One region of the Streptomyces sp. NPDC033180 genome, then DNA from elsewhere that is predicted to be linked to it. Evidence: riboswitches for the same ligand, from Rfam matches in the RefSeq annotation. Region 1 holds a riboswitch; each other region holds the start of a gene.
What was found. Region 1 has a riboswitch for cobalamin ahead of ACZ5WE_RS17590 (ribonucleoside-diphosphate reductase subunit alpha). Riboswitches for the same ligand answer to the same signal wherever they lie in the genome.

Region 1 (6,897 bases):
TAGGTGTCGAGCAGCGTCAGATAGAACTGGACGTGCACGGCCTCCTCGAAGAGCTGGCGGCTCAAGTAGAGCCGTGCCTCGGGGGAGTTGATGTGCTTGTAGAGCGTGAGCACGAGGTTGTTGGAGACGATCGAGTCGCCGGTCGCGAAGAACGCGACCAGGCGGCCGATCATGTGCTGCTCGCCGGGCGAGAGCTTGGCGAGGTCGGCGACGTCCGAGTGGAGGTCGACCTCCTCCACGGTCCAGGTGTTCTTGATCGCGTCCCGGTAGCGCTCGTAGAAGTCCGGGTAGCGCATGGGGCGCAGGGTCAGCTCGAAGCCCGGGTCGAGGAGGTTCTTTTCGGCGTTCGTGGTGCTGGACATTACTGGCAGGCCTCGCAGGACTCGGGGTTTTCCAGGGAGCAGGCGACGGCGTCTTCGGCCGTGACCTGGGCAGGTACGAAGGAGGGGTCGGGAACGGGCTCGGCGGTCTTGCCCGCCGCCGCGCGGGCGATGCGGGTCGCCGGGCGCGAACGCAGGTAGTACGTGGTCTTCAGACCCTGCTGCCAGGCGTAGGCGTACATCGAGGAGAGCTTGCCGATGGTCGGCGTCTCCAGGAACAGGTTCAGGGACTGCGCCTGGTCGAGGAACGGCGTGCGCGCGGCGGCCATGTCGATCAGGCCGCGCTGCGGGATCTCCCACGCGGTGCGGTAGAGCTCGCGCACCTCGGCCGGGATCCAACTGAACCCCTGCACCGAGCCGTTGGCCTCGCGCAGCGCCTCGCGGGTCTTGGCGTCCCAGACGCCGAGCCGTTTCAGTTCCTGCACCAAGTAGGCGTTGACCTGGAGGAATTCACCACTCAGCGTCTCGCGCTTGAAGAGGTTGGAGACCTGCGGCTCGATGCACTCGTACACGCCCGCGATGGACGCGATCGTGGCGGTCGGCGCGATCGCGAGAAGCAGCGAGTTGCGCATGCCGGTCACGGCGATACGTTCCCGCAGCGCCGCCCAGCGCTCCGGCCAGGTCAGCTCGACGCCGTAGTGGTCGGGGTGCAGGACACCGCGCGCGGTGCGGGTCTTCTCCCAGGCGGGCAGCGGGCCGTTGCGTTCGGCGAGGTCGGCGGACGCCTCGTACGCGGCGAGCATGATCCGCTCGGCGATGCGCGTGGAGAGAGCACGCGCGGCGGGGGAGTCGAAGGGCAGCTTCAGCTGGAAGAAGACGTCCTGCAGACCCATCGCGCCCAGACCGACCGGACGCCACCGTGCGTTCGACGTGCCGGCCTGCTCGGTCGGGTAGAAGTTGATGTCGACGACGCGGTCGAGGAACGTGACGGCGGTACGGACGGTCTCGTCGAGCCGCTGCCAGTCGATGTCACCGGCGGCCGTGTCCACGAAGGCGCCGAGGTTCACCGAACCCAGGTTGCAGACGGCCGTCTCACCGTCGTCCGTCACCTCCAGGATCTCCGTGCAGAGGTTGGAGGAGTGGACGGTGTGGCCGGGCTCCGCCGTCTGGTTGGCGGTGCGGTTGGCGGCGTCCTTGAACGTCATCCAGCCGTTGCCGGTCTGCGCGAGGGTGCGCATCATGCGGCCGTAGAGGTCACGGGCCGGGATGGTCTTGCGGGCGAGCCCGGCGGCCTCGGCCTCGCGGTAGGCGGCGTCGAACTCCTCGCCCCACAGGTCGACGAGCTCGGGCACGTCGGCCGGCGAGAACAGCGACCAGTCCTCGCTGGCGGCGACCCGGCGCATGAACTCGTCCGGGATCCAGTGCGCGAGGTTGAGGTTGTGCGTGCGGCGCGCGTCCTCACCCGTGTTGTCGCGCAGCTCCAGGAACTCCTCGATGTCGGAGTGCCACGTCTCCAGGTAGACCGCGGCGGCGCCCTTGCGGCGGCCGCCCTGGTTCACGGCGGCGACGGAGGCGTCCAGGGTCTTCAGGAACGGGACGATGCCGTTGGAGTGGCCGTTCGTGCCGCGGATCAGCGAACCGCGGGCGCGGATGCGGGAGTACGAGAGGCCGATGCCGCCCGCGTGCTTGGAGAGGCGCGCGACCTGGTGGTAGCGGTCGTAGATGGAGTCCAGCTCGTCCAGCGGGGAGTCGAGGAGGTAGCAGGAGGACATCTGCGGGTGGCGGGTGCCGGAGTTGAAGAGCGTCGGCGAGGACGGCAGGTAGTCCAGACGGCTCATCAGGCGGTACAGGGCAGCGACTTCGTCCACCGAGCGCGCGGAGCCGTCCTCGGCGAGGCCGCTCGCGACGCGCAGCATGAAGTGCTGCGGGGTCTCGATGACGTGCCGGGTGATCGGGTGGCGAAGGAGATAGCGGCTGTGCAGGGTGCGCAGACCGAAGTATCCGAAGCGGAAGTCGGCGCCGTCCTGGAGGGCGGCGTCCACGAGCCCGTCGAGGTGCTCCGCGTGGTCGGCGACGAACGCGGCGGTGCGGTCCGCGATCAGTCCCTCGCGGTGTCCCACGGCGACCGAGTCGGAGAAGGAGCGCACGCCCTGCGAGGCCGCCTCGTCACGGATGCTGAGACTGAGGAGCCTGGCCGCGAGCTGCGAGTACGTCGGGTCCTCGGAGATGAGCCCGGCGGCCGCCTCGGTCGCGAGCTCCCGCAGCTCCGCCACATCCGCTCTGGCCGAACGGCCGCGCAGCGCGGCGGCGGCGACCCGGCCGGGGTCGGCGTCGGGGAGGTCGGCGGTGAGGTCGGTCAGGGTACGCAGCAGCGCGGTTCCTGGGCCGTCGGCGGTCTGCTGACCGTCGGTGATCTGCGCTGACGCAGGTTCGGCTGGCGCGATGGTCACGGAGCACTCCCTCGCTCGGCTCAGAGCCTTGCGGAGGGGTGAGTGACACACGGGGGCCGCCCCTGGGCAGGGCTGCGCTCCGCGTCCACCAGCCCATTCCACGAGGCCCGGACGTCGTCGGCACCCGGACCGGTCGGAACGGGCGCACTGTCGACAGGTCTTCGGACTTGCGAGCACGACAAATGCGTACTCATACACCGTTGCGGGACAGTTCCGGACTTGCACCGGATTCCCCTGCGGCGACAGCGAGCACGAGCATACATCTTGTGCTGGCTCTGAGCGGCAGCCCCATATCTTGTGTCGGCGCGCACAAAAAAGCGCGGGCCGCCGGGGGAATCCGGCGGCCCGCGCCATGCGTTACGTACAGGAACAGGCTCAGTGCCCGCCCGGTGCTCCCACCGTGGCAGGCGGCAGTTCCTCCGTGACGCCGGGGTCGCCCGCGTCCGCCGTGTAGTCGCCGGGAGACGTCTCGTCGATGCCGTCAGGGGCCTTCATGGCGCGCAGGACGAAGGTCATGACCACGGTGACCACCACGTTCAGGACGAACGCCGTGAGGCCGATGTAGCCGATCTCGCCGATGCCGGGGATCTCGTCGGACGAGCCGCCGAAGTGCTTCTGCGTCGGCGAAGCGACACCGTACGCGGCAGCCGTTCCGTAGACCATGCCGACCGCCCAGCCCGCGAGCAGCGCCCAGCGGTGGAACCACCGCGTGAACAGGCCGCCCACCAGCGCGGGCATGGTCTGCAGGATCCAGATGCCGCCCAGGAGCTGGAAGTTGATCGCGACCGTCTTGTCCATGGTGAGCACGAAGGCGAGGGCGCCCACCTTCACCAGGAGCGAGACAAGCTTGGAGACCTTGGTCTCCTGGGCGGGCGTCGCGTCCGGCTTGAGGAAGTCCTTGTAGATGTTCCTGGTGAACAGGTTCGCGGCCGCGATGGACATGATGGCGGCCGGGACGAGCGCGCCGATGCCGATCGCCGCGAACGCGACGCCCGTGAACCAGTCGGGGAACATGTTCTCGAACAGCTGCGGGATCGCCAGCTGCCCGTTCTCCACCTTCACCCCGGCCGCGATCGCCATGAAGCCGAGGAGCGCGAGCAGCCCCAGCATCAGCGAGTAGAGCGGCAGGATCGTGGTGTTGCGGCGGATCACGTTGCGGCTCTTGGAGGAGAGCGTCGCCGTGATCGAGTGCGGGTACATGAACAGCGCGAGCGCGGAGCCGAGCGCGAGCGTGGCGTACGTCCACTGCCCGGCCTCGCCCGGCGCGAGACCCGCGACGGGCTTGCCCGCGGCCTCGTTCGCCGACGAGAACTTGTCGCCCGCCGCCTGGAAGATCTCGTCGAAGCCGCCGAGCTTGATCGGGATGTAGATGATCGCGACGGCGATGACGAGATAGATCAGGCCGTCCTTCACGAACGCGATCAGCGCGGGAGCGCGCAGACCCGACGAGTACGTGTACGCGGCGAGCACCGCGAACGCGATCAGGAGCGGCAGGTCCTTGATGAACCAGTTCGTGTCGGGGCCGCCGCCGACGCCCATGACGTCGAGCACGGCCTGGATGCCGACCAGCTGGAGCGCGATGTACGGCATCGTGGCGAGGATGCCGGTGACCGCGACGGCCAGCGAGAGCCCCTTGGAGCCGAAGCGCCCGCGAACGAAGTCCGAGGTCGTCACGTATCCGTGCTTGTGCGAGACCGACCAGAGCCGCGGCAGGAAGGTGAAGATCAGCGGGTAGACGAGAATCGTGTACGGCACCGCGAAGAAGCCGGCCGCGCCCGCCGCGTAGATCGCCGCCGGGACCGCGACGAACGTGTACGCCGTGTAGAGGTCGCCGCCGAGCAGGAACCACGTGACCCAGGTGCCGAACGACCGGCCGCCCAGGCCCCATTCGTCCAGGCTCTCGGTCTCGGCCTTGCGCCAGCGCGCGGCCAGGAAGCCCATCGCCGTCACGGCGACGAAGAAGAAGATGAAGACGGCGAGGGCGATGCCGTTGACGCCGCCCGTGTCCGCTGCGAGCACGTTCATCGGGTCGCACCCCCCTGGGCCTGCTCGGCCTTGCGGGCGCGCTGGTCACGCTGCCACAGCTTGTAAGCGATCATGGTCAGAGCGGTGGATATGAGCACCCACAGCATCTGGTACCAGTAGAAGAACGGGATGCCGATGAAGGTCGGGTCGACCTTCGCGTAGGAGCTCACCCAGAGCATCGCCACGAACGGCGCGACGAGACAGAGGGCAACGACCACGCGGACCGGCGTGATCACCGGTCTGCTCACTTCAGGCGCATCTGACACTTCGCGGCTCCGCTCCCTCGCTTATCCCACCTTTAACGTGCGGGAAATCTAAGCGAGAGGATTGATCTATGGAACCCCCGTCCGGATAGCGGACGGATACGGGACACATCAATGTGCCTGCTCAGTACGGGAACGGCGGATGCTCAGCAGCAGCGGAACCCCCGCCTGGGGTCCGACTCCTGCTGATCCGTCCGCATACGCTCGAACTCCCTCCGGGAGGGCACGGATGCCCCGGGATGCGTCTTCCGCTTGTGCGCGACATAGCGGTCGTACGCGGACTCGTCGGTCAACTCCCGTGCGTACCAGCGCACCCAGCGCAGCCCGCGCAGCACCCACGTCATGACGAGACCTGCGCGTCGTCGGAAGACCTGGCCTTCGCCGCCGCCAGCTCGGCCTTCTCCTCCGGTGTCGCGATGAGCCCGGCCGGAGCGGTGAGCTTCGACTCCACGTACTCGGCCTCGCTCAGCTTCGACGACCGGGGGTCGCGGATGTGCTTCACGCAGATACGGGCCGCGTCCGCGATCACGATGACGATGAGCAGGGCGAGCACAGCCGAAAGGACGCCGTCCACCGCGGAGTTGGTGACGACGGTGTGCATGTCGTCCATGGACTTGGCGGGCGGCAGGACCTTTCCGTCGTCGATGGCGTCCTGGTAGATCGAGCGCTGCTTGAAGAAGCCGACGCGCGGATCGCTTGAGAACACCTTCTGCCAGCTCGCCGTGAGCGTCACCGTCGCGTCCCAGGCGAGTGGAACGCCGGTGATCCAGGCCCACTTGAGGCGCCCCGACTTCACCAGGAGCGTCGTGCAGACGGCGAGCGCGACCGCGGCCAGGAGCTGGTTGGAGATGCCGAAGATCGGGAAGAGCTGGTTGATCCCGCCGAGCGGCTCGTGCACGCCCACCCAGAGGAAGTATCCCCACAGGCCGGTGACGATCGCGCTCGTGATGATGAGTCCGGGCTTCCAACTGACCCTCTTGAAGGGCTTGTAGACGTTCCCGAGCATGTCCTGCAGCATGAAGCGGCCCACGCGCGTACCCGCGTCGAGCGCGGTCAGGATGAACAGCGCCTCAAACATGATCGCGAAGTGGTACCAGAACGCCTTCAGGGAGCCGCCGGTGACCTTCGAGAAGATCTCGGAGACACCGACCGCGAGCGTGGGCGCCCCGCCGGTGCGCGAGAGCAGCGAGGACTCCTCGACGTTCTTGGCGGCCTGCGCGAGATCCTCGGGGGAGATGGAGTACCCGAAGCCCGCGACCGCCTGGCTCGCCGCCTGGACGTTGTCCCCGATGACGCCGGCGGGCGCGTTCATGGCGAAGTAGAGCCCCGGGTCGATGATGCTCGCCGCGATGAGCGCCATGACCGCGACCGACGACTCCATCAGCATGGAGCCGTAGCCGATCATCCGGATCTGCGTCTCCTTCTGGACCATCTTCGGCGTGGTGCCCGACGAGATCAGCGCGTGGAAGCCGGACAGGGCCCCGCAGGCGATGGTGATGAAGACGAACGGGAAGAGCGATCCCGCGAAGACGGGCCCGTCGCCGCGCGAGGCGAAGTCGGTCACCGGGTCCATCTTCAGCGTCGGCAGCGTGATGACGACGCCGAGCGCGAGCAGCAGGATCGTGCCGACCTTCATGAACGTGGAGAGGTAGTCGCGCGGCGCGAGCAGCATCCACACCGGCAGGATCGAGGCGATGAACCCGTACGCCACCAGCCAGATGACCAGCGTCGAGGGCGCGAGCGTGAACGTCTGAGCCAGGGACGACTCGGCGACCCAGCGCCCGGCGACCAGTGCGACGAGAAGCAGCGTGATCCCGATGAGGGAGACCTCGCTGACCC
Region 2 (6,897 bases), on a different contig from region 1:
TGCACCTTCCCGAGCCGCCCGCGCCCAGTCGGCTGCCGTTCCTGTACGCCGGTGTGCTGCTCGGCGTCATCCTGTTGAGCCTGGCCCGGGATCCTCTCGCCCTGGACACCGCGGCCCGGCTCCAAGCACCGTCCTGGGCGCACCCGTTCGGCACCGATGCCCTGGGGCGCGATGTGCTGGCCCGGGTCGGGCACGGCGCGCTCCACACCCTCGCGCTGGCCCTGGGGATCAGCGCCTTCGCGCTGGTGGCCGGCGTCCTGCTCGGTCTTCTGCCCCGGTTCTCCGGCCCTCTTCTCGACACGCTCAACGCGATACCGCCGACGCTCGCGGGTCTCCTCGTCGCCGGGGTCGCGGGCAGCGGAGCGGCCACCCCGGCGATCGCCGTGGCCGTCGTCGCCTGGGTTCCGCTCGCCGCCCATACCGCCGCCCTGCTCCTCCAGGAGCGCGCCACGCTCCACCTGACGGCGACGCGGAGTCTGGGCGCAGGCCGTCGGCACCAGCTCCGGCACCATCTGCTGCCCGCGGTGCTGCCGCCCGTCACCCGCCACGCGCTGCTGCGGCTCCCCGCCGTCGCGCTGGCCCTGGCAGCCCTCGGCTTCCTCGGCCTCGGCGCGCAGCCCCCGTCCCCCGAGTGGGGTCTGCTGCTCGCCGAGAACCAGCCCTACGCCGAACGCGCCCCCTGGGCCCTGCTCGCTCCGGCAGCCGCACTCGCTCTCCTCGGCGCTCTCGCGGTGACGGCGGCGGGTGGAGTACCGATCCCCCGGTGGCCGCGGCGCAGGGGCCGACCCGAAGAGCACCCTCGCGTGGTGGACATACCGCCCACCGAGCGGGAGTTGACCACGGCCGGGACGGTTGCCCGGTGAGCAGTCGACATCAGCTGTCCTCACCCGCGCGGCTCCGGAACGCGAAACGCTCACACCGCGAACGCACCTGGCCGCACCTGTCGCCGCTGCTTCGCCTGCTGATCCTGACCCAACTCGCCTTCAATATCGGCTTCTTCGCCGTGCTGCCCTTCCTGGCCGAGCACCTGGGGGCGGCGATCGGCATGGCGGGCTGGCTGGTCGGACTCGTGCTCGGCCTGCGGACGTTCAGCCAACAGGGGCTCTTCGTCGTGGGCGGCGCCCTGACCGACCGGTACGGCGTACGGCCGGTCGTGCTCACCGGCTGCCTGCTGCGGATCGCCGGTTTCGCCTGGCTCGGCTACGCGCAGCAGACCTGGTCGGTCATCGGCGCGGTCCTCCTGATCGGCTTCGCCGCCGCCCTGTTCTCCCCCGCCGTGGAATCCGAAGTCGCCCGGCAGGCAGTGCTCTGGGAGGAGTCGGGGAGCGGCCCGCGCACCCGCGTCCTCGCCCTGCTCACCGTGGCGGGCCAGGCCGGCGCGTTCCTCGGTCCGCTCCTCGGCGCACTGCTGCTCTCCGTCGACTTCCGCACCGTGTGCCTGGCCGGGGCCGGGGTCTTCGTCCTCGTCCTTGCCGGGCACCTGTGGCTGCTGCCCCAGCACATCCCGGGGCGCGAGCGGATCCGGGTACGAGGAGGTGTGGGTGAGTTGCTGCGCAACCGCCGCTTCCTGGCGGTGTGTTGTGCCTACGGCGCGTATCTCCTGGCGTACAACCAGCTCTACCTCGCCCTCCCCCAGGAGGTGGAGCGCGCGGCCGGGTCGCAGGCGCCGCTCGCCTGGCTGTTCGCCCTCTCCTCCCTGCTCGTGGTGACCACGCAGCTCCCGGTCACCCACTGGGCCGCGGGACGGCTGGACGAGCGGCGCTCCATGGCGGCGGGGCTCGCCCTCATCTCCGCGGGGTTCGCCGTGGTGGCCGTCGCGCGGCCTGCCGCGTGGGCCGGGGTGGCCGGGCTGCTGCCCGCCGCCGCCTTCGTCGTCCTGCTCACCCTCGGCCAGATGCTGGTGGCCCCGGCCGCCCGCGCCTGGGTCCCCGACCTCACGCCCGACGGCAGGCTGGGCCTCTACACCGGCGCCCTGTCATCGGTCTCCGGCCTGATCGTCCTGGCGGGCAGCGCGGCGACGGGCTCGCTCCTGGACGCAGGGCTGCCCCCCTGGGCGCCGTGGCTCGCCCTCGCCGCGATCCCGCTCCTGGCCATGACGCTCCTGCCCGACCGTGCCCCGCGCCGGTCAGCCCGCTGAAGCGCCAGGCACTACCGAAGCCATGTAAGCCGCCAGCTCCTCGGGCGTGCGCGGGCCGTCTTCCGCCCCGGCCAGCAGGCCCTTCGTCCGCAGCAGTTCCGTGACGGCGATTCCCCACGGCAGGCGGAGGCCCGCCTGGGCCAGGAGTTCTTGCTGGGCGAGCATCCGCGCCACCGGTCCCGTGCGCACTCCCGACGGCGTGAGAAGCGCCGCGTCGTCGGCCCAGCGCAGGGCCAGGTCCACGTCGTGGGTGGCCATCACCACCGTCGTCCCCGCGTCCCGCAGGCCTTGCAGAGTGGCCAGGAGGCGTTCCTGGCCGTCGGGGTCGAGCCCCGCGGTCGGCTCGTCGAGGATCAGGACGCGGGGGCGCATCGCCACGGCACCCGCGATGGCCGTCCGCTTCCGCTGACCGTAGGAGAGGAGGTGGGTGGGGCGGTCCGCCAGGGCGCTGATGTCGAGCGCGGCGAGCGCCTCTGCGACGCGGGCGCGCACCTCGCCGTCCGGCAGCCCCAGATTCAGCGGCCCGAAGGACACGTCCTGCTCGACCGATGCGGCGAACAGCTGGTCGTCGGGGTCCTGGACGACCAGCTGAACGGTGGTGCGCAGCCGGGTGAGCCCCTTGCGGTCGTATGTCACGGGAGCACCCCCGAGCGTCAACTCGCCCTGGTCCGGGCGCAGTCCGCCGCTCAGTAGCCGCATCAGGGTGGTCTTGCCGCTGCCGTTGCGGCCGAGGAGCGCGAGCGCACGGCCCTCGGTGACGTCGAAGTCCAGACCGCTGAGCACGGTGGGCCCGTCGTCGTACGCGTAGGAAGCGCCGCGCAGAGCGACCAAGGGCCCGCTCGGCTCGCGAGGAGCGCTGGGCTCGCTCGGCTCGCTCATGGAAGAAGCCTTTCCAGTACGAGGGTGAGGGCCACCAGGCCCATGAGGAGGACCGTGCTGGCGGCCACGAAGCTCCGTGAGATCCGGGCGTCGGGCACGAGCACCCGCAGGGTTCCGTCGTACCCGCGGCCGGCGAGCCCGGCCTGGAGCCGGCCCGCCCGGTCGAAGGCCCGCACAAACGCGGTGGCGCCAAGTCCGCCGAGGGAGCGCCAGGTGGCGGCCCGGGTGGTGTGGCCGAGGCGCGCGGCCTGCGCCTGCCGGATCCGGCTCATGGAGTCCAGGAGCAGGAAGCTCATCCGGTACATGACGAGTGCCACGTCGACGACCGGCGCCGGTACACCCGCCCTCACCAGGCGGGGCAGCAGGTCCGACAGAGGCGTGGTGAAGGCGAACAGCAGGACGCCGAGCGAGGCCGCCGATGTGCGCAGGAGCAGTCCGGCCGCCCGCGCGGGTCCGCCGTCGGCGAGCGTGACGAACCCTTCGGGTCCGCCGAGTTGGACGAGCAGGGTCAGGGCGCCGGTGACGCAGAAGCCGAGCGGTACGCGGTAGGCACGCCACAGTGTGCGCGGCGGCACTCCGGCGGGCCCGAGCAGCACGGCGAGCGCGGCGACGAGGACGAGGGCGGCACCCGGCCAGGGCGGCAGGGACACGGCCACGACCGTGAGGCCGAGCCCGAGCACGGCCTTGTCCACGGGGTGGCGGCGGCGCCAGCGACTGCTGTGCGCCGCCGCGTCGATGGGCAGCAAGGGGGGTCAGACCTGTTCGGTGTCGGCCCGGGTGCTCTGAGCGTCAGCGGTCTTCTCCGCGGGCGCCCCCTCGGTTTCGGCCCGCGCGATCTCCGCGCCCTGGCGGCGCCCCTTGCGCAGACCGAAGTAGTACGCGAGGACACCCGCGCCCAGCGCCGCCTGCAGCGCGAAGAGCGCCGACTCGACCTCTCCGGAGGGGGGTTCGTACAGCGGTGAGAACCACGGCTCGTAATCCGGCTTGATCTCCGTGATCGCGGTCTCGGCCTGGGCGTCGGCCCCGGCGAACGGCTCCTTCTCGTCGTCGCCGAGCCCGAGCGCCAACGGCAGCACCGCGAGGGCGGCGACGATGAGGAGGAGCAGAGTGTTGATCTTCGCGTTCCGACTCATCAGGCGCTGGCCCCCGTCTCCGTCGTCTTGGTCGTCTCGACCGTCTTCGGGCCCTGCCGCTTGCCCTGGAGCAGCACGCCGAGCCGCGTGAGCTCGCCCTTGCTGGACTGCACGAGCAGCCGCATCACGATGACGGTGAGCAGCCCCTCGCTGACCGCGAGGGGGATCTGCGTGACGGCGAAGATGCCGCCGAACTTGCCCAGGGCGCCGAGGAATCCGCTGCCGGGGTCGGGGAAGGCCATGGCGAGCTGGACGCTGGTGACGCAGTACGTGGACAGGTCGGCGACGAACGCCCCGAAGAACACGGCGACCATGAGCGGCACGTCATACCGCTTCAGGAGCCGGTAGACGGCGTATCCGGCCCATGGCCCGATGATCGCCATGGAGAAGACGTTGGCGCCGAGTGTGGTGAGCCCGCCGTGGGCGAGCAGCAGTGCCTGGAACAGCAGCGTGATGGTGCCAAGCACCGTCATGATCGGCGGCCGGAACAGGATCGCGCCGAGCCCGGTCCCCGTCGGATGCGAGCAACTGCCCGTGACGGATGGGATTTTCAGCGCGGAAAGGACAAAAGTGAAGGCTCCGGAGGCGCCCAGGAGCAGGGTGCTCTCCGGGTGTTCCTTGACCTCACGGGTGAGGGAGCGGACTCCGTGGACGACAAACGGCGTGGACGCAACGCCCCAGGCGATCGCGTGCGCCGGTGGGAGGAAACCCTCGGCTATGTGCATGGCTAAGCAGACCCTCTCCAGCACCTCGTGGATGGACAACGCGCCTTGGCCGGTCTCCTGGCTGACGGGTCGTACCGACCGGACTCCGCCTTCCCGGGTACGCGCGTACCCAGTGGCTGCCGCGAGGGCTGGAGCCGGACTTCCCGATCACAGTGGCGAGGGCCGCACCGGCATCACACCGATTTCCCGAGCACCAAGGCGTGGCGACCCTAGTGCGCAATCGAGTCAACTGACAACTTGCGGGACCACCCCACCTGTCGCACGCGCGAGCGCACACGACCAGGGCGTACGCCCCTGGTCAGCCCAGGTGCCTCGGCCCGTGCGCGGTCGGCACGCGCCACGTTCCCCAGGAGGCCGGGGAACCGCCACCGGCTCAGCACCCCGTCTCAGGAGTGTGTGAAGCCGGGGGGCCGCTTCTCGACGCATGCGGCCATGCCCTCCCTCTGGTCCGCGGTCGCGAACACGGCGTGGAACAAGCTGCGTTCGAAGCGCACGCCCTCCGCGAGGGTCGTCTCGAAGGCGCGGGACACCGCTTCCTTCGCCATCATCGCGACGGGCAGGGACATCCCCGCGACGGTCTCCGCGACGGAGAGGGCCTCTGTGAGGAGTTCGTCGGCGGGCACCAGCCGCCACCGAGCGCACAGCCGGAGACGGCCACGACCGTCGGGGTACGCAGCACCCCCAGCCGGTCCCATGCGGCGAACCAGTCGCTGAGGTACATGTCCAGGTAGCTTCGGACTTCGCCAGTGCCGTGTGGATGGCAGCACACTCCCCGGTCACAGTGTCGGGACCCGCCCCTCCCCGCCGCACAGCGCGAGAGTCCGGGCGGGATGACGTGGCCCGAGGAAGACCACGACGCCCTTGCCGTCTGGAGAGGGATGCGTCGCCTGGGTCCAGCCCTGACGGTCGTAGAAGCTCATGGCCTGCGCCGACCGGACCGAAGTCAGCAGCCAGACACGGTCGTCGGGAGCACCGGCGGCCATCGCCCCAAGGAGTGCGGCCCCGATTCCGGTGCCCTGCGCGGTGGGGCGCACGGCGAGTTCGTCTATCTCACGGGCTCCGCACAGCCACGACAGGGCGCGCTCGGCGCCGAGTCCGGCCACCGCCTGCGGGTAACAGCGGTCGGCGGGAAAGGGGTCGGGCGTGGTCCACCCGGTGGTGAACCCGGCGATGTCCGTCCCCTCAAGGGCGATGGCCGCGGTGAAGCCGGGGCGCCGTACGTCGCCCGCGAGCCGGACCGCGAACTCCGCCACCCTCTCCTCGTCCTCGTACCAGGGCGGCACGCGGAAGGCTTCGGCATAGACGGTGCACAAGGCGTCGATGTGCGCGAGCAGTTGCTCGCCGCGCAGGAGCCGGACGACCGCCGTCATCAGGCCGCCCTCGCCGCGGCCGCCCTCGGCTGCAGGGCCGCGTACGCCAGCGGGGCTGACGGGTCGATCGACACGTCCCAGGGAGCGGGCTCGGCACCGGCGCGCACGAGCAGATCGCCGACGGCGGCGATCATCGCGCCGTTGTCCGTGCACAGGGTCATCGGGGGCACGCGCAGCCGCACCCCGGCGGCGGCGCACCGCTCCTCGGCGAGCGACCGCACCCGCGAGTTGGCGGCGACTCCGCCGACCACGACGAGGGTTCCGACCCCGTGATCCCGGCAGGCGGCAAGCGCCTTGCGGGTCAGAACGTCCGCGACGGCCTCCTGGAGCGAGGCCGCACCGTCGGCCACCGGAAGATCACGGCCCGCGTGCCCCTCGGCCCAGCGCGCGGCGGCGGTCTTGAGGCCGGAGAAGGAGAAGGCGTACGGGTCGTCCTTCGGCCCGGTGAGCGGGCGGGGGAAGGCCACCGCGCGCGGGTCGCCGCTCCGGGCCGCGCGGTCGATGGCGGGGCCTCCCGGATAGGGCAGTCCGAAGACGCGGGCGACCTTGTCGAAGCACTCGCCCGCCGCGTCGTCCAGCGTGTCCCCCAGGTGCACGATCGGATCGCGGGCCAGGTCCCGGACGAGCAGCAGGGAGGTGTGCCCGCCGGAGAC
Region 3 (6,897 bases), on a different contig from region 1:
GGCGTAGGGCCGCAGCGGGGTCTCGTCCACGACGGCCCGCACCTCGGCCTCGGCCGGGGCGCCGACCACCCGCAGGGCTTCGAAGGCGAGGCCGCGCAGCAGGGCGTCCTCGCCGCGGGCCGCCTCCAGGAGCTCGGCGACGGCGCTGCCGACGGGACGGGCGGCGAGCCAGGCGCGGTACTCGGAGCGGGCCGCGTTCGGGCGCAGGCGCGCGCAGCCGCGGAGCATGTCGTCGGCGGCCTGCTCGATGTTGCCCGCGGGGCTCTGCGCGGCCACGCAGATCTGCTCCAGCTTGACCCAGACCGCCCAGCTGCCCAGCGGCGTGAGGGTGGCCTGTCCGTCGGCGTACGTCAGTGCGCCGACGGCGGCGAGGCCGCGCAGCGCCCAGTCCAGGAGGGTGGCGAGGGACGGGGTGTCGGCCAGGTCCACCGGCTCGGGCTGCGGGCCGTAGGGGATCTCGCAGCGCTCCGTGCGCAGTTCGGTGACGCGCTGGTCGAGGAGGTCCAGGAGCTGCGGCACGGGGACGGGGCCCGCGGAGAGCTGCAGCAGGGTGAGGAGCTGCGGCATGGCCTCGACGGTCTCGGCCACGGTGGCGGGCGGCAGTTCGCGCGACGCGGGGTGCGCGAGCGACCAGGCGTCGAAGAGGGCGACCCAGCCGCGCAGTACGGCGGCGTCGTCACGGTCCCAGGCGCGCAGCCGCCAGCCGGGGCGCGCGCTGTCGCCGTGCACCTCGATGAGCCCCGCGAGCCGTGCGGTGTCCCAGTCGGCGCGGACCTGATCCGGGGTCAGCGCGAGTGCCGCGGCGGCCCGTTCGGCGGTGGCGGCGGAGAGGGTGCCTCGGCCGTCGGGCGTCGCTCCGGCTCGGCTGGGTCCCGGGCGCAGGGAGGCGTCGGCCCAGCGCGCGATCCGTACAGCGTCGGCGAGGCTGCTCCGCGCCATCCGGGCCAGCTCTCCGGGGGCGGGTGTGCCCTCGGGCGGCCGGGGCGCGGGACGGCGTGCGCGCGCTTGCGTCACTGCGCCGGGGGCGGTCAGGGGTCGCGCTGTGCCGCGCTCCACCCCCGCTCGCCTCTCGGCCCTGGGGGACTGAGCGCGGACGAGTCGGAGCCTTGAGTCGCGCGGGATACGGGACGTCACGGGAGCAGTCTTCCTGTTGACGGTCCGAAAACCCAAACGGAATGCCTGCGCAAGGCTTCGGAGCGCTGCGTCAGCCGGCTTTCGCGCGCTACATGAGGGGCGTGAGGAAGCGCCGCAGCGCCTCTTCGTAGCCCGCGGGGTCGGCGTTCCACATAGCCCCGTGGGGAGCATCCGGAACGGTGTGGAGTGTGACCAGTTCCGGGCGTCGTTCGGCCAGTTGACGGGAGAGCGCCCAGGGGGCGATCACGTCGTCGGGGCCGTGGAAGAGGAGCGTGGGGACCCTGAGCACTTCGGGGTCGGCGGCCTCCAGGATGCGGTCGCCGCGCAGTCCCGTGCGGCCCTGGGCGGCGCGCACCGCGAGCGGCAGGAGGGGTCCTGGTGTGCGGCGGGCCGCGGCGAGCGCGCGCAGGGTGGTCTCCCAGTTCAGCACCGGGGAGTCCAGGACGAGTCCGCTGATCCGGTCGCGCAGGGCCGAGTACGCGGCGGCGTGCAGGGCCATGGCGGCGCCGGTGGACCAGCCGTGCAGGATCACCTTCTGAGCGCCGTAGCGCACGGCGTAGCGGATGGCCGCGTCCAGGTCGCGCCACTCGGTCTCGCCGAGGTGGCCGAGGCCGTCCGGGGAGCGGGGCGCCCCGAGGTCGCCGCGGTAGGCGAGGTCGAGGACGGGGAGCTGCTGGTGGTGCAGGAAGTCCATGACGACCATGGGGTGCTCACGGGTGGTGCCGAGGCCGTGCACGGTGATCACCCAGGTGTCGCGGACGCCCGGCACGAACCAGGCGGGCAGACCGCCGAGTTCGCCGGGGATGTCGACGTCCGCGTGGTCGATGTCCAGGGCGGCGTGCGGGTCGCCGATGTGCACCTGCGGGGTGAGCCAGACCTTGGCCCCGGGTTCCAGAGAGCCGTGCGTGACGCTCTCCAGGCGGCGGACGACGGTGTCGGCCGCGTGCGGAGCGGCGTCCAGGACGGGGCCGATCACGGCATGGCTGCCGTGGCCGCTGAGACCGTACGTGCCGGGGCGCAGGCTCGCCAGAGCGCGGGTCAGGGTGATCTGGCCCGCGGCCGTGGAGTGGACCGTGAGGCGGGGCTCGGTCGGCAGTGGGCGGCCCGCCGGCGCTTTCAGGGCCGCGTTGCTGGCGAACCGGCCCGCGGCGACGGCGGCTGCGCCGCCCAGGAGGGCGGTGGTGACGGCGGTGACGGCCGTTGCCGTCGCTTTGGCTGGGCGCACCTGCCCAGTGTCGGGCCCTGGCCGGCCCTGGGCCAGTGGGCGGGGCCCGCGGGGTGACGTCGCTTCGTCCGCGGCTCCACGGGAGGCGTCCGCGGCTCCACGGGAGGCGTCACTGTTGGCCGTAGCCCCGCAGCCTGTCCTCCGCTTCCCTCAGCTGTCCCGTGGACAGGAGGGTCGGGGCGTGGCCCGGGACGGAGCTGGCCGTCAGCCACAGGCGGGACATCCACTCCAGCTGCGCCGTACGGTCGTACGCCTGGTCCAGAGTGTCCCCGTAGGTGATGGTGCCGTGGTTCCGCAGCAGGCAGCCGGTGCGTTCCCTGAGGGCCCGGAGCATGTTCTCGGCCAACTCGTCCGAGCCGTACGGCGCGTACCGGGCCACCCGGACGGGACCACCGAGGGCGGCGGCCATGTAGTGGATGGGCGGGAGCTCCGGGACCAGGGTGGAGACGGCGGTGGCGTGCACCGCGTGGGTGTGGACCACGGCTCTGGCGTCCGTGGTGCGGTAGACCGCCAGGTGCATGGGCAGTTCGCTGGTCGGGGCGAGATCACCGAAGAGCTGGTGGCCGTCCGCGTCGACACCGACCGCGTCCTGTGGTCTCAGCCGGTCGTACGGGACCCCGCTGGGGGTGACCAGGATCGTGCCGCCGACGCGCACCGAGACGTTGCCCGACGTGCCGACCACCAGGCCGTCCGCCACTGTTCTGCGGGCTGCCGCCACCAGCTCCTCCCACGCCCGCTCCATCGCGTCCTGCCGGCCCCGGCCTGCGTCCCGCTGCTCCGTCATGCCGTGATCCTGCCAGGCGGCTGGTGATCGACCGGCGCGGCGGCCGGGCGGCACTGGTGATCAGAATCTCTTCGACGGCTCGCCGAGCCGGCCTGAGGCGTGTGCCCGAGGGTGGTGAGGCACTCTGGGAAGCCGGGATTCCGGGCCTCCCACCGCCACTCCGGTCGATCACCGGCGGGGCGCAAGCGGAACCGGAGCGAAGGCGCCCCGAATTGGGTCACCGCACGGCCCGGCCCAGTTCACTTTCCGTTCATCAAGGTTGCCTACGTTCCACTTGCCACTGACGTCCAACAGAAGCCTGGGTAAATGGAACACATCACGCTTCTCCTCGGGATCGTGATCGTTACCGCTCTCGTGTTCGACTTCACGAACGGTTTCCACGACACAGCCAACGCGATGGCTACCACCATCTCGACTGGCGCTCTCAAGCCCAAGACGGCGGTGGCCATGTCCGCCGTGCTGAATCTGGTCGGCGCTTTCCTCTCCGTCGAAGTCGCCAAGACGATCTCTGGCGGCATCGTCAACGAGGACGGACTGAAGACAGAGGTGATCTTCGCGGCCCTGGTCGGCGCGATCCTCTGGAATCTGCTGACCTGGCTGGTGGGCCTGCCCTCCAGTTCCTCCCACGCACTCTTCGGTGGCCTCATCGGCGCCGCGGTCATGTCGATGGGCTGGTCGTCGATCAACGGCGGCACCGTCGTCACCAAGATCCTGATCCCGGCCCTGGCCGCGCCTCTCGTGGCGGGTCTCGCCGCGCTGGTGGCCACGCGCCTGACGTACCGGATCGGCCGCAACACCGACACCAAGGCCACGGCCAAGGGCTACCGCGCCGGTCAGATCGCCTCCGCGGGCCTCGTCTCGCTGGCCCACGGCACGAACGACGCGCAGAAGACCATGGGCATCATCACGCTCGCCCTGGTCACGGGCGGCGTACTGAACCCGGGCGCCAACCCCCCGCTGTGGGTCATCGTCTCGGCCGGTGTCGCCATCGCGCTCGGCACCTACCTCGGCGGCTGGCGCATCATCCGCACCATGGGCAAGGGCCTCACCGACCTCCAGCCGCAGCAGGGCTTCGCCGCCCAGACCAGTGCCGCGACGGTCATCCTGGCCTCCTCGCACATCGGCTTCTCGCTCTCCACCACCCAGTCCTGCTCCGGCGCCGTGATGGGCGCGGGCCTCGGCCGCAAGGGCGGCGTGGTCCGCTGGTCCACGGCGACCCGCATGTTCGTCGCCTGGGGTCTGACCCTGCCGGCCGCCGGTCTGGTCGGCGCGGGGGCCGAGTTCCTCACCAAGCAGGGCCCCTGGGGCATCGCGGTCACCGCCGCGCTCCTCATCGGCGGCTCCGCCGTCATCTGGGCGCTGTCCCGCCGCAACGCCGTCGACCACACGAACGTCGCCGACGACGAGATCGGCGGCTCCCCCGCCGCCGAGCCCGTGGGCGTCGTGACCAACGCGATGGCCGCCGTCACACCGCCCCCCACCGGGTCGGCCGTGGCCAGCGCGGACGTCGACTTCGTCAAGGCCACCATCGCGGCCCCGACCAGCACCGTGGCGGACCCCGCCCGGCCCGCCACGGTGTAAGGAAAAGTCAGCATGAACATCGACTGGGCAGCTCTCGGCTCCGTCTTCGGAGTCAGCCTCGCGGTGACGGTGGCCCTGGTGGGCCTGTTCACCCTCGGCATCGTCGGCCTCTCCAAGCGCGAGGCGGCCACGTCCGGCGCCTCCTCGGCGGGTGCCTCCGCGGCGGGCGGCACCGCCGCCGCGGCCCGCACGGGCGCGTACGTGTGCTTCGCGCTCTGCGCGGCAGCCGTGGCGTACGGGATCTATCTGATCGTCGCCTGACAACCGGGCTTCCGGGTGGGGTGCGGGACGCTTCGGCGGCCCGCACCCCACCTTCGTATGTGGGCCTCCGCACACTCTCCCGTCGCAGGTCAACGGCGAGTTGACGGGCCTTCGCGGGCCGTGGTGGACTGCCGGAGCCAATACGGCAGCAGAAGAGGAAGCCGGTGCGAATCCGGCGCGGTCCCGCCACTGTCATCGAGGAGCTGACTCCTCGGAAGCCAGGAACTCTCGCCGCCGATCACGTCGTACCAGGGCGCGGACACCCTGAGTGAGGACATATCGCCATGCGCGGCCGCCCCTTGCCGGACCAGTTCCCGAGCGCGAGCTCTCCTCTCGGCACGACGACCGGCTGAAGCCATGCGTGCCGATCGCGACTTCGCGTACGGCGCCGCCGCCGGCCTCCTCGGTGATCTGTTCCTGGGCGATCCTCGCCGCGGGCATCCGGTCGCCGCGTTCGGGCGGGCCGCGGGCGCCGTCGAGCGTGTGCTGTGGCGTGACCACCGCGGGTGGGGCGCCCTGCACGCCGTGGTGTGTGCCGGAGGCGCGTACGGCGCCGCCGTCCTGGCCTCTTCTCTTGTACGTGACTCGCGCGCCGCGTCCGTCGCGCTGACCGCCGCCACCACCTGGGCCGTGGTCGGCGGCACCTCGCTGGGGCGTGAGGCGCGGGCCGTCGGCGGGGCGCTCGCCGCCGGGGACATCGAGGTGGCGCGGGAGCGGCTGCCGCATCTGTGCGGCCGGGATCCGCAGGCGCTCGATGCCGACGGCATCGCGAGGGCCGTGGTCGAGTCCGTCGCCGAGAACACGTCCGACGCCGTGGTGGGGGCCCTGGTGTGGGGGGCCGTTGGCGGGGTCCCCGGGCTTGTCGCCTTCCGTGCCGTCAACACGCTCGACGCCATGGTCGGGCACAGGTCCGTGAAGTACCGGCGCTACGGGTGGGCTTCGGCGCGGCTCGACGACGTTCTGGGGTGGCCGGGCGCCCGGCTCACCGCGGTCCTCGCGGCCGCCGCCGGGGACGCGCCGCGTGGCGCGGTGCGGGCCTGGCGTGACGATGCCGCCAAGCATCCGAGCCCCAACGCGGGGCCCGTCGAGGCGGCCTTCGCGGGGGCGTTGGGCGTACGGCTCGGGGGGACTCTCTCGTACGCGGGGCGTGTCGAGCACCGGCCCGTCCTGAACGGGGACGGGCGGGGCGTCGAAGTCTTCGACATCGAACGGGCCGTGAAGCTGTCGCGGCGGGTCGGGCTGCTCGCCCTGGGCGTCGCCGCGGCCGTGAGCACGCTACGGAAAGGCAGGGCCTCATGAGTGGTGGACTGCTCGTCGCCGGGACCACGTCCGACGCGGGGAAGAGCGTCGTCACCGCCGGGATCTGCCGGTGGCTGGCCCGCAAAGGGGTCTCCGTGGCGCCCTTCAAGGCGCAGAACATGTCCCTCAACTCCTTTGTCACGCGCGAAGGTGCCGAGATCGGACGGGCCCAGGCCATGCAGGCGCAGGCCGCCATGGTCGAGCCGACCGCGCTGATGAACCCCGTGCTGCTCAAGCCGGGCAGCGACCGCAGCAGCCAGGTCGTCCTCATGGGCAAGCCGGTGGGCGAGATGAGTGCGCGCGGCTACCACGGGGGGCGGCAGGAAGCGTTGTTGTCGACCGTCGTGGGATGCCTTGGGGAACTTCGGGGCAGCTATGACGCCGTGATCTGCGAAGGTGCGGGCAGTCCCGCCGAGATCAATCTGCGACGTACGGACATCGTGAACATGGGGATCGCGCGGGCCGCCCGCTTCCCCGTCGTCGTGGTGGGAGACATCGACCGAGGGGGCGTCTTCGCCTCCTTCTTCGGGACCACCGCGCTGCTGAGCGCCGAGGACCAGGAGCTGGTCGCCGGGTATCTCGTCAACAAGTTCCGGGGCGACGTCTCGCTACT
Region 4 (6,897 bases), on a different contig from region 1:
GCGGTACGTCGTGTTGTCCGCGTCGAAGACGGCGTACGCGCCCTTGTCCTCGTTCTTCGCGATGACCTTGCCCAGCTTCGCCGCGACCGGCTTGGGCCAGTGCTTCAGCTCGGCCGCGGCCTTGGCCGCCGTCCTGGCCGACCTCGCGGAGGCGTCCGCCGCCGTCGCGTCCGTGCTCGGCCAGAACGCCGTGCCCGCGAGTACGGCCGCGGTGAGCGCGCCCGCCGTGCCGATGACGGCCAGCTTGCCTTTTGCCTTTACTGCCATGGTTGTGTGCCCCCTGAGAGCGGTCTGCGCCCCGTCCGGAGCGGCGGGTCATCGTATGAGGTCAGGCGGCGGATTCCCATGATCGGCATCACTGGACGGAACGGGCATGGGACGCCCGTGCGCGGGTAGGCGAGTCGGACGCCCGGCAGGCTTTCGGGCCTGCCTTCGGACCTGCTTCGGAGCGGCGTCCATCGCATACTGGAAGGCATGGAGAGCGTCTCCCGGGAGTTCGTCCGGGCCGCACCGCGGCTCGACGGCATGGTGGTGTCCGCCGTCGGCTACCGCACGAAGGGCGAGCTGCCCGGCCTGCACCGCGGCCTGCCGTCCCCGTACCTGACGCTGATCTTCTCGCTGGACGGCCCCGTCGTCACCGGCCTCACCCCCGAGCAGGCGGGCGGCCGCGACGCCACCCGCACGGACATCGTCCTCGGCGGCCTGCACCAGTCCCCGGCGTACGTCGTCAGGCCCGAGCACGAGGCGGGCATCCAGCTCGCCGTGCACCCGCTCGCCGCCCGCGCCCTGTTCGGCGTACCGGCCGCGGAACTGGCCGGCGACCTGCTGACCCCCGGCGCGGAGGTGATGGGACGCCGCGCCGTCGACGTACGGGAGCTGTTGTGCGAGCAGGGCAGCTGGGAGGAGCGGTTCGCCTCCCTGTCCGCCTACTTGAGGCAGCGCGCGGCCGATGACCGGACCGCGGGATCCGTACGCCCCGAGGTCGCCGAGGCCTGGGCCTGGCTCGCCCGGCACCGGGGCGTCGGCACCCTGCGCGGACTCTCCCGGCACGTCGCGCTCAGCGAACGCCGCCTCACCACGCTCTTCCGCGCCGAGACGGGCCTGACCCCCAAGCAGGCAGGACGCCTGATGCGCTTCCAGCGCGCACGCAACGCCGTCGTACGCCCTGTCGCGGCGGGCGCAGCCCCCGACCTGGCCCGCGTCGCCGCGGACTGCGGTTACTACGACCACTCCCACCTGGTGCGGGACTTCCAGCAGTACACCGGCGTGAGCCCCAGCGGCTGGCTGGCCGAGGAGTGCCGGAATATCCAAGCCGGGAGCCATGGCGGGGGCGAAGAGTAGGTCCCATGAACACCACCGAGAACCAGCCGCAGCCCCAGCCGAGCACCACCTCAACCTCGACGTCCGCCTCCGCCTCCGCCGGGCGTGCCCCCGACGTCTGGCCGACGCTCCAGGCCCACGACGCCCCCGCCCTGATCGACTTCCTGGTCGGCACGGTCGGCTTCCTGCGCACCGCCGTCTACGAGGACGGCGACCGCGTGGCCCACGCCGAGCTCGACTGGCCCGAAGGCGGCGCCATCATGCTCGGCTCGTACGACGAGAAGTCCCAGGAGTGGTGCCTGCAGCCGGGCACCTTCGGCGCGTACGTCGTCACCGACCACGTGGACGACCTCTACCAGCGGCTCACCGCCGCGGGGGTGAAGATCATCCGTGAGATCGAGGACCAGCCCTACGGCAGCAGGGAGTTCGGGATCGCCGACCCCGAGGGCAACAAGTGGTCCTTCGGCACCTACCGCGGCGCACCGAGGCCCGAGAAGGCGTCCTGACCTCGCGTGATGGCAGGCGGCGTGACCCCGCGTGATAGCTTGCGAGCGCCAGTCAACCCACACCAGGGCCAGGGAATCCGGTGCGAATCCGGAACTGACGCGCAGCGGTGAGGGGGAACGGGCGGGGCCACGGCCACTGGGCGTCCACGGACGCCTGGGAAGGCGCCCCGCCCGGCCGATCCCCGAGTCCGAAGACCTGCTGGCACCTTCGCCCGCGCACCGGGCGGCGGAGGTGACGAAGCAGGCCAGGCTCCGCGTATGAGCCGTGAGACTCAAGGGATCGTGTGTCCTCCACCGCCCGTCGTGTACGTAGTTCGGCCCGTCGTGTACGAGTGCCCGTCCTCCTCGCCGCGGCCCTGGCCGTCACGCTGACCTCGTGCGGAGGCGGCTCTTCGACCACCTCCGGCGGGGGCGGGAAGGCCGAGGGCTACCCACTGACCCTCACCTCCTGCGGCAAGAAGGCGGAGATCAAGGCGCCGCCGCGGCGGGCGGTCTCCCTCGACCAGGGCTCCACGGAAATCCTGCTCTCGCTCGGCCTCGCGGACCGCATGGCCGGCACCGGCACCTGGACGGATCCGGTGCTCAAGGGTCTGGAGAAGGACAACGCCAAGGTCGACCGGCTCGCCGACAGCTACCCCTCCTTCGAGAAGGTCCTCGCCCAGGAACCGGACTTCGTGACCGCTTCCTTCCTGGCGACGGTCAGCAAGGGCGGCGTCGCCGACCGCGCCAAGTTCACCGAACTCGGCGTACCCGCCTATGTCTCGCCCTCGGACTGCGCGGGCAAGGACAACAGCGGCGACGGCGACGGCCGCCGCGTCGAGACGCTGACCATGGGCACGGTGTACGGCGAAGTGCGGGACCTGGCCAAGGCGTTCGGGGTCGAGAAGCGCGGGGAACGGCTGATCGCGGACCTGAAGGGCAGGGTGGCGAAGGCGAGTAGGGCGATCAAGAAGGCTGACGCGTCCGACACGACGCTCCTCTACTGGTTCGCCAACTCCGACGCGCCCTACATCGCGGGCTGCTGCGGAGCCCCGGGCATCATCACGCGTGAACTCGGCGTGAAGAACGTCTTCGACGACACCCGGGACGAGTGGCCCCAGATCAACTGGGAGACGGTGGCGGACCGCGACCCGGACGTCCTGGTCATCGGCGACCTCACCCGCAAGTCGCAGACGGCCGAGAGCGCGAAGAAGAAGATCGAGTTCCTGGAATCCAACCCGGTCACCAAGAACCTGACCGCCGTGAAGAAGAAGCGGTACGTGCTGCTGAGCGGCCAGGCCATGAACCCGACGATCCGCACGGTGGACGGCATGGAGCAAGTCGCCGACGCGTTGCGCGAGTTCGGTCTCGCCAAGTGACGGGTGCCGCGGGCGCCCCGGGCGGCATACGCCACAAGCTGCTCCGGCGTCGCGTGGTGCTCCGGCGTCGCGTGGTGCTCCGGCGTCACATGGTGCTCCGGCGTCACATGGTGTTCTGGCGTCACGTGGTGCTCTGGACGGCAGGCCTTGCCGCCCTCCCCCTCTCCGTGGCGGTGGCCGTCACCATCGGCCCCGCGGACATCTCCGTACCGGACGTGTGGTCGGCGGTCGCGGCCCACCTCGGCTGGGGAGAGGCGCGGCTGACGCCCATCCGGGACGGCATCGTCTGGAACCTGCGCATGCCGCGCACGCTCCTCGCGGCGGTCTGCGGCGCGGGCCTCGCCGTCTGCGGCACGGTCCTCCAGTCCGTCCTGCGCAATCCACTCGCCGATCCCTTCGTGCTCGGCGTCTCCTCGGGGGCGTCCACGGGCGCGGTCGCGATCGTCGTCCTGGGGGTGGGCGGGGGAGTGGTTTCGGTCTCGGCGGGCGCCTTCGTCGGAGCCGTCTGCTCCTTCGCACTGGTCCTGCTGCTCAGCCACACCCTGGGCGCGAGCGCCGACAGGGTGGTGCTGTCCGGTGTGGCGGCGATGCAGTTGTTCTCGGCGCTCACCTCGTTCGTGATCCTGACGTCGGGCGACGCGGAGACGACGCGGAGTGTCCTGTTCTGGCTGCTCGGTTCGTTGAGCGGGGTGGGCTGGACGGAGGTCTGGCTGTGCGCGGCGGTGCTCTTGATCGCCCTCGCGATCTGCCTGACGCAGGCCCGCACCCTGGATGCCTTTGTCTTCGGCCAGGACGCGGCGGCGACGCTGGGCGTCCACGTGGCCCGTATCCGGCTGATCCTCCTGTCCACCACGGCCCTGCTGACGGCGGCGCTGGTCAGCAGCGCGGGCGCCATCGGTTTCGTGGGCCTGGTCCTGCCGCACGCGGCCCGCGCCCTGGTCGGCTCCGGGCACGCGCGCCTGCTCCCGGTCACGGCGCTCGCGGGCGCCGTGTTCCTGGTGTGGGTGGACACGCTGGCCCGCACGGTCCTCGACCCCCAGGAGGTCCCCGTGGGGGTGGTGACGTCCCTGATCGGAGTCCCGGCATTCGTCCTGGTCCTCTACCGCACGAGGAAGACGACATGACCCCGCGCACCGAATCCGGTCTACGGGCGGACCGGGTCACCAGAACAACAGCGGGCCACCTCATCATCGACGGCGTGACCCTGGCCCCGCCCCCCGGAGCCACGGTCGGCCTGCTGGGCCCGAACGGCTCGGGCAAATCAACCCTCCTTCGCATCCTGGCGGGCGTCCTGGCCCCGACGTCGGGGGTGGTCACCCTGGACGGCAGCCCGCTGCGGGACATCGGCCGCCGCACGGTGGCACGCAGGGTGGCGGTGGTGGACCAGGACGCCACCACGCAGGTCGAGCTGTCGGTGGAGGAGGTGGTACGCCTCGGGCGCATCCCGCACCGCAGGGCGTGGTCAATCCCGACTCCCGAGGACGAGGAGTCGGTACGGGACGCACTGGCGCGCACAGGCCTGTCCGACCGGGCGGCCCAGTCCTGGCACACACTCTCCGGCGGCGAACGCCAACGGGTCCAGATAGCAAGGGCGTTGGCGCAAACGCCCCAAGAGCTCCTCCTGGACGAACCGACCAACCACCTGGACATCCACCACCAACTGGACCTCCTGTCCTTGGTGGCGAACCTCCCCCTGACCAGCGTGATAGCCCTCCACGACCTGAACCTGGCAGCCATGTTCTGCGACCAGGTCCTGGTCCTGCGAGAGGGAGTGGCCCACGCGTCGGGCACACCATCAGAGGTGATCACGGAGGAACTGATCGCGAAGGTGTACGGGGTGAGGGCGGTGGTGACGACGACGAAGGACGGTCCGGGGCCCCACCGCCCGTCGATCCGCTTCCTACGGGGGTGAGTCCGGGCTTCTACGGTGGTGAGTTCGCGTCTACGGGGGCGAGTTGGGGCTGAGTTCCCCCGTCAGGCCAGTCGCAGACGCTCGGCGAGGCCCGCGGCGGCGAAGGCGGAGACCAGATCGTCCCGCCCCTCCGTGAAGTGGGCCCAGCTGTCGAAGTGGACGGGAACGACCCTGCGCGCCCCGAGGATCTTCGCGGCCTCGGCGGCCCGGGTGCTGTCGAGGACGATCGGAGCGCCGTCGAACAGGAACGAGAAGCGCGGGGCGCCGGCGAAGAGGACGGCTGTGTCCACCGGACCGAACCGCGCGGCGGTCTCCTGGACCGCTTCGAGCGAGGCGTTGTCGCCGCTGACGTAGACCGTGGGAAGCCCGTCGCCGGTCAGGACGAAACCGACGACCTCGCCGAGGACCGGTTCGACGTCCTCGCGCCTGCCTGGACCGTGAACGGCCGGTACGCCTGTCACGGTCACCCGCCCGCCGCCGGGCCGGTCGAGCTCGACGGACTCCCAGTCCTCGAGGCCCTTCACCCTGTCACCCAGGCTGTCGCGCAGGCGGCGCCCGCCGCCGGGAGTGGTGAGGGTGAGCGGTATGCCGGCGAGCAGGGCGCGGCCGGAGGTGTCGAGGTTGTCGGGGTGTTCGTCGTGCGAGAGCAGGACGACGTCGACGGGGCCGAGTTCGGCGGGGGAGACGGAGGCGGCCGCGGTCTTGGTCAGGCCACCGCCGGGCGCCGGGTAGTCACCGGGTGCGTCGAAGGTGGGGTCGGTGAGGAACTTCAGACCGCCGTACTCGAAGAGGGCGGTCGGGCCGCCGAAGACGCGTACGGGGATCTGCTGGTCGGTCGTGCGGGAAGCAGCCATGAAAGAAGCACACACCTCACGGATGGAGTTTCACTTATCCGTGAGAGACGATACGCACTTCTCACGGATAAAGGCAAGGCGTACCATGAGACCTGTGAAGGAGCCCGCAACCGCCGCGACCGCGGCAGCCGCCGTGACCGCGACAACTTTCGTGACCGCGGCAACCGCCGCGACCGCGACAACTTTCGTGACCGCCGAGCCGGCACCACCCCCCGCACCGGGCTCGGAGCAGTACCCCGCCCTGGACTTCGCCAACAGCGCCATCTCCCTGCCCGGCGGTCAGTTCACCGACCTCCTGGGCACGCCGGCGGCCACGAACCAGTGGCTCACCGAGCGCGACCTGGCCCCGGCCGACGCGGACCTCCAGGAGATGTGCACCGCCCAACTGCGAACCCTGCGGGAGCAGATCCGGGCCCTGCTCGCCGCCCGACTCGGCGGTTGCGCACCCCCGGCCGGCGCACTGGCCGCCCTCAACGAAGCCCTGACCAGGGCACCCGCGGCCGCCCTCCTCCACTGGGACCCGGCCCGCGGCGGCCTGTACCGCGCCGCCTCCCACCCCACGACACAGATCGTCGAGCACGCCCTGGCCACCCTCGCCGCCGACGCCGCCGCCCTGCTCACCGGCCCCGACGCCGACCGCCTCACCGCCTGCGGCTCCCCACCCTGCAACCGCTACCTCCTGCGCCACGGCCGCCGCCACTGGTGCTCCACCCGCTGCGGCGACAGGGCCCGAGCGGCACGCGCGTACGCCCGGCGCACACAGCCGGAGCCGGAACAGGGCTGACCGGCACGGAGCGAAAACGAAACAGCGAGGGCCGCCACCTCCCAGGGGAGGCAGCGGCCCTCAAACTGCCCGAGTTCTCCGTCGTCCGAGATGCCGTTTCTCAGGGCCGTGGCTCGTCGAGGTACTGGTCGGCCCAGGCGCTGATGATGTGAGCGGCCCGTTG

Region 2: it holds a riboswitch for cobalamin, as region 1 does, so the genes downstream of both, ACZ5WE_RS23990 (energy-coupling factor ABC transporter permease) here and ACZ5WE_RS17590 (ribonucleoside-diphosphate reductase subunit alpha) in region 1, are expected to answer to the same signal.
Region 3: it holds a riboswitch for cobalamin, as region 1 does, so the genes downstream of both, ACZ5WE_RS00335 (cobalamin biosynthesis protein) here and ACZ5WE_RS17590 (ribonucleoside-diphosphate reductase subunit alpha) in region 1, are expected to answer to the same signal.
Region 4: it holds a riboswitch for cobalamin, as region 1 does, so the genes downstream of both, ACZ5WE_RS02420 (ABC transporter substrate-binding protein) here and ACZ5WE_RS17590 (ribonucleoside-diphosphate reductase subunit alpha) in region 1, are expected to answer to the same signal.

Annotation. Positions count from the first base shown of each region.
Region 1 covers NZ_JBVIPU010000005.1:233,398-240,294, forward strand. The annotation lists gene ACZ5WE_RS17585 (ribonucleotide-diphosphate reductase subunit beta) at 1-362, opposite strand, end outside; gene ACZ5WE_RS17590 (ribonucleoside-diphosphate reductase subunit alpha) at 362-2,770, opposite strand; cobalamin riboswitch at 2,906-3,029, opposite strand; gene mctP (monocarboxylate uptake permease MctP) at 3,146-4,795, opposite strand; gene ACZ5WE_RS17600 (DUF3311 domain-containing protein) at 4,792-5,061, opposite strand; gene ACZ5WE_RS17605 (YbdD/YjiX family protein) at 5,205-5,402, opposite strand; gene ACZ5WE_RS17610 (carbon starvation CstA family protein) at 5,399-6,897, opposite strand, start outside.
Region 2 covers NZ_JBVIPU010000009.1:101,088-107,984, forward strand. The annotation lists gene ACZ5WE_RS23965 (ABC transporter permease subunit) at 1-863, shown strand, start outside; gene ACZ5WE_RS23970 (MDR family MFS transporter) at 941-2,137, shown strand; gene ACZ5WE_RS23975 (energy-coupling factor ABC transporter ATP-binding protein) at 2,126-3,016, opposite strand; gene cbiQ (cobalt ECF transporter T component CbiQ) at 3,013-3,762, opposite strand; gene ACZ5WE_RS23985 (energy-coupling factor ABC transporter substrate-binding protein) at 3,769-4,149, opposite strand; gene ACZ5WE_RS23990 (energy-coupling factor ABC transporter permease) at 4,149-4,874, opposite strand; cobalamin riboswitch at 4,905-5,087, opposite strand; partial or broken gene ACZ5WE_RS23995 (enoyl-CoA hydratase-related protein) at 5,261-5,610, opposite strand; gene ACZ5WE_RS24000 (GNAT family N-acetyltransferase) at 5,651-6,244, opposite strand; gene tsaD (tRNA (adenosine(37)-N6)-threonylcarbamoyltransferase complex transferase subunit TsaD) at 6,244-6,897, opposite strand, start outside.
Region 3 covers NZ_JBVIPU010000001.1:57,727-64,623, forward strand. The annotation lists gene ACZ5WE_RS00310 (hypothetical protein) at 1-1,134, opposite strand, end outside; gene ACZ5WE_RS00315 (alpha/beta hydrolase) at 1,223-2,359, opposite strand; gene ACZ5WE_RS00320 (class II aldolase/adducin family protein) at 2,469-3,143, opposite strand; gene ACZ5WE_RS00325 (inorganic phosphate transporter) at 3,450-4,724, shown strand; gene ACZ5WE_RS00330 (hypothetical protein) at 4,737-4,985, shown strand; cobalamin riboswitch at 5,090-5,235, shown strand; gene ACZ5WE_RS00335 (cobalamin biosynthesis protein) at 5,343-6,284, shown strand; gene ACZ5WE_RS00340 (cobyric acid synthase) at 6,281-6,897, shown strand, end outside.
Region 4 covers NZ_JBVIPU010000001.1:511,905-518,801, reverse strand. The annotation lists gene ACZ5WE_RS02435 (HAD family hydrolase) at 1-267, opposite strand, end outside; gene ACZ5WE_RS02430 (helix-turn-helix transcriptional regulator) at 475-1,341, shown strand; gene ACZ5WE_RS02425 (VOC family protein) at 1,347-1,826, shown strand; cobalamin riboswitch at 1,859-2,044, shown strand; gene ACZ5WE_RS02420 (ABC transporter substrate-binding protein) at 2,159-3,184, shown strand; gene ACZ5WE_RS02415 (FecCD family ABC transporter permease) at 3,292-4,308, shown strand; gene ACZ5WE_RS02410 (ABC transporter ATP-binding protein) at 4,305-5,096, shown strand; gene ACZ5WE_RS02405 (MBL fold metallo-hydrolase) at 5,159-5,950, opposite strand; gene ACZ5WE_RS02400 (CGNR zinc finger domain-containing protein) at 6,138-6,734, shown strand; gene ACZ5WE_RS02395 (alpha/beta hydrolase family protein) at 6,835-6,897, opposite strand, start outside.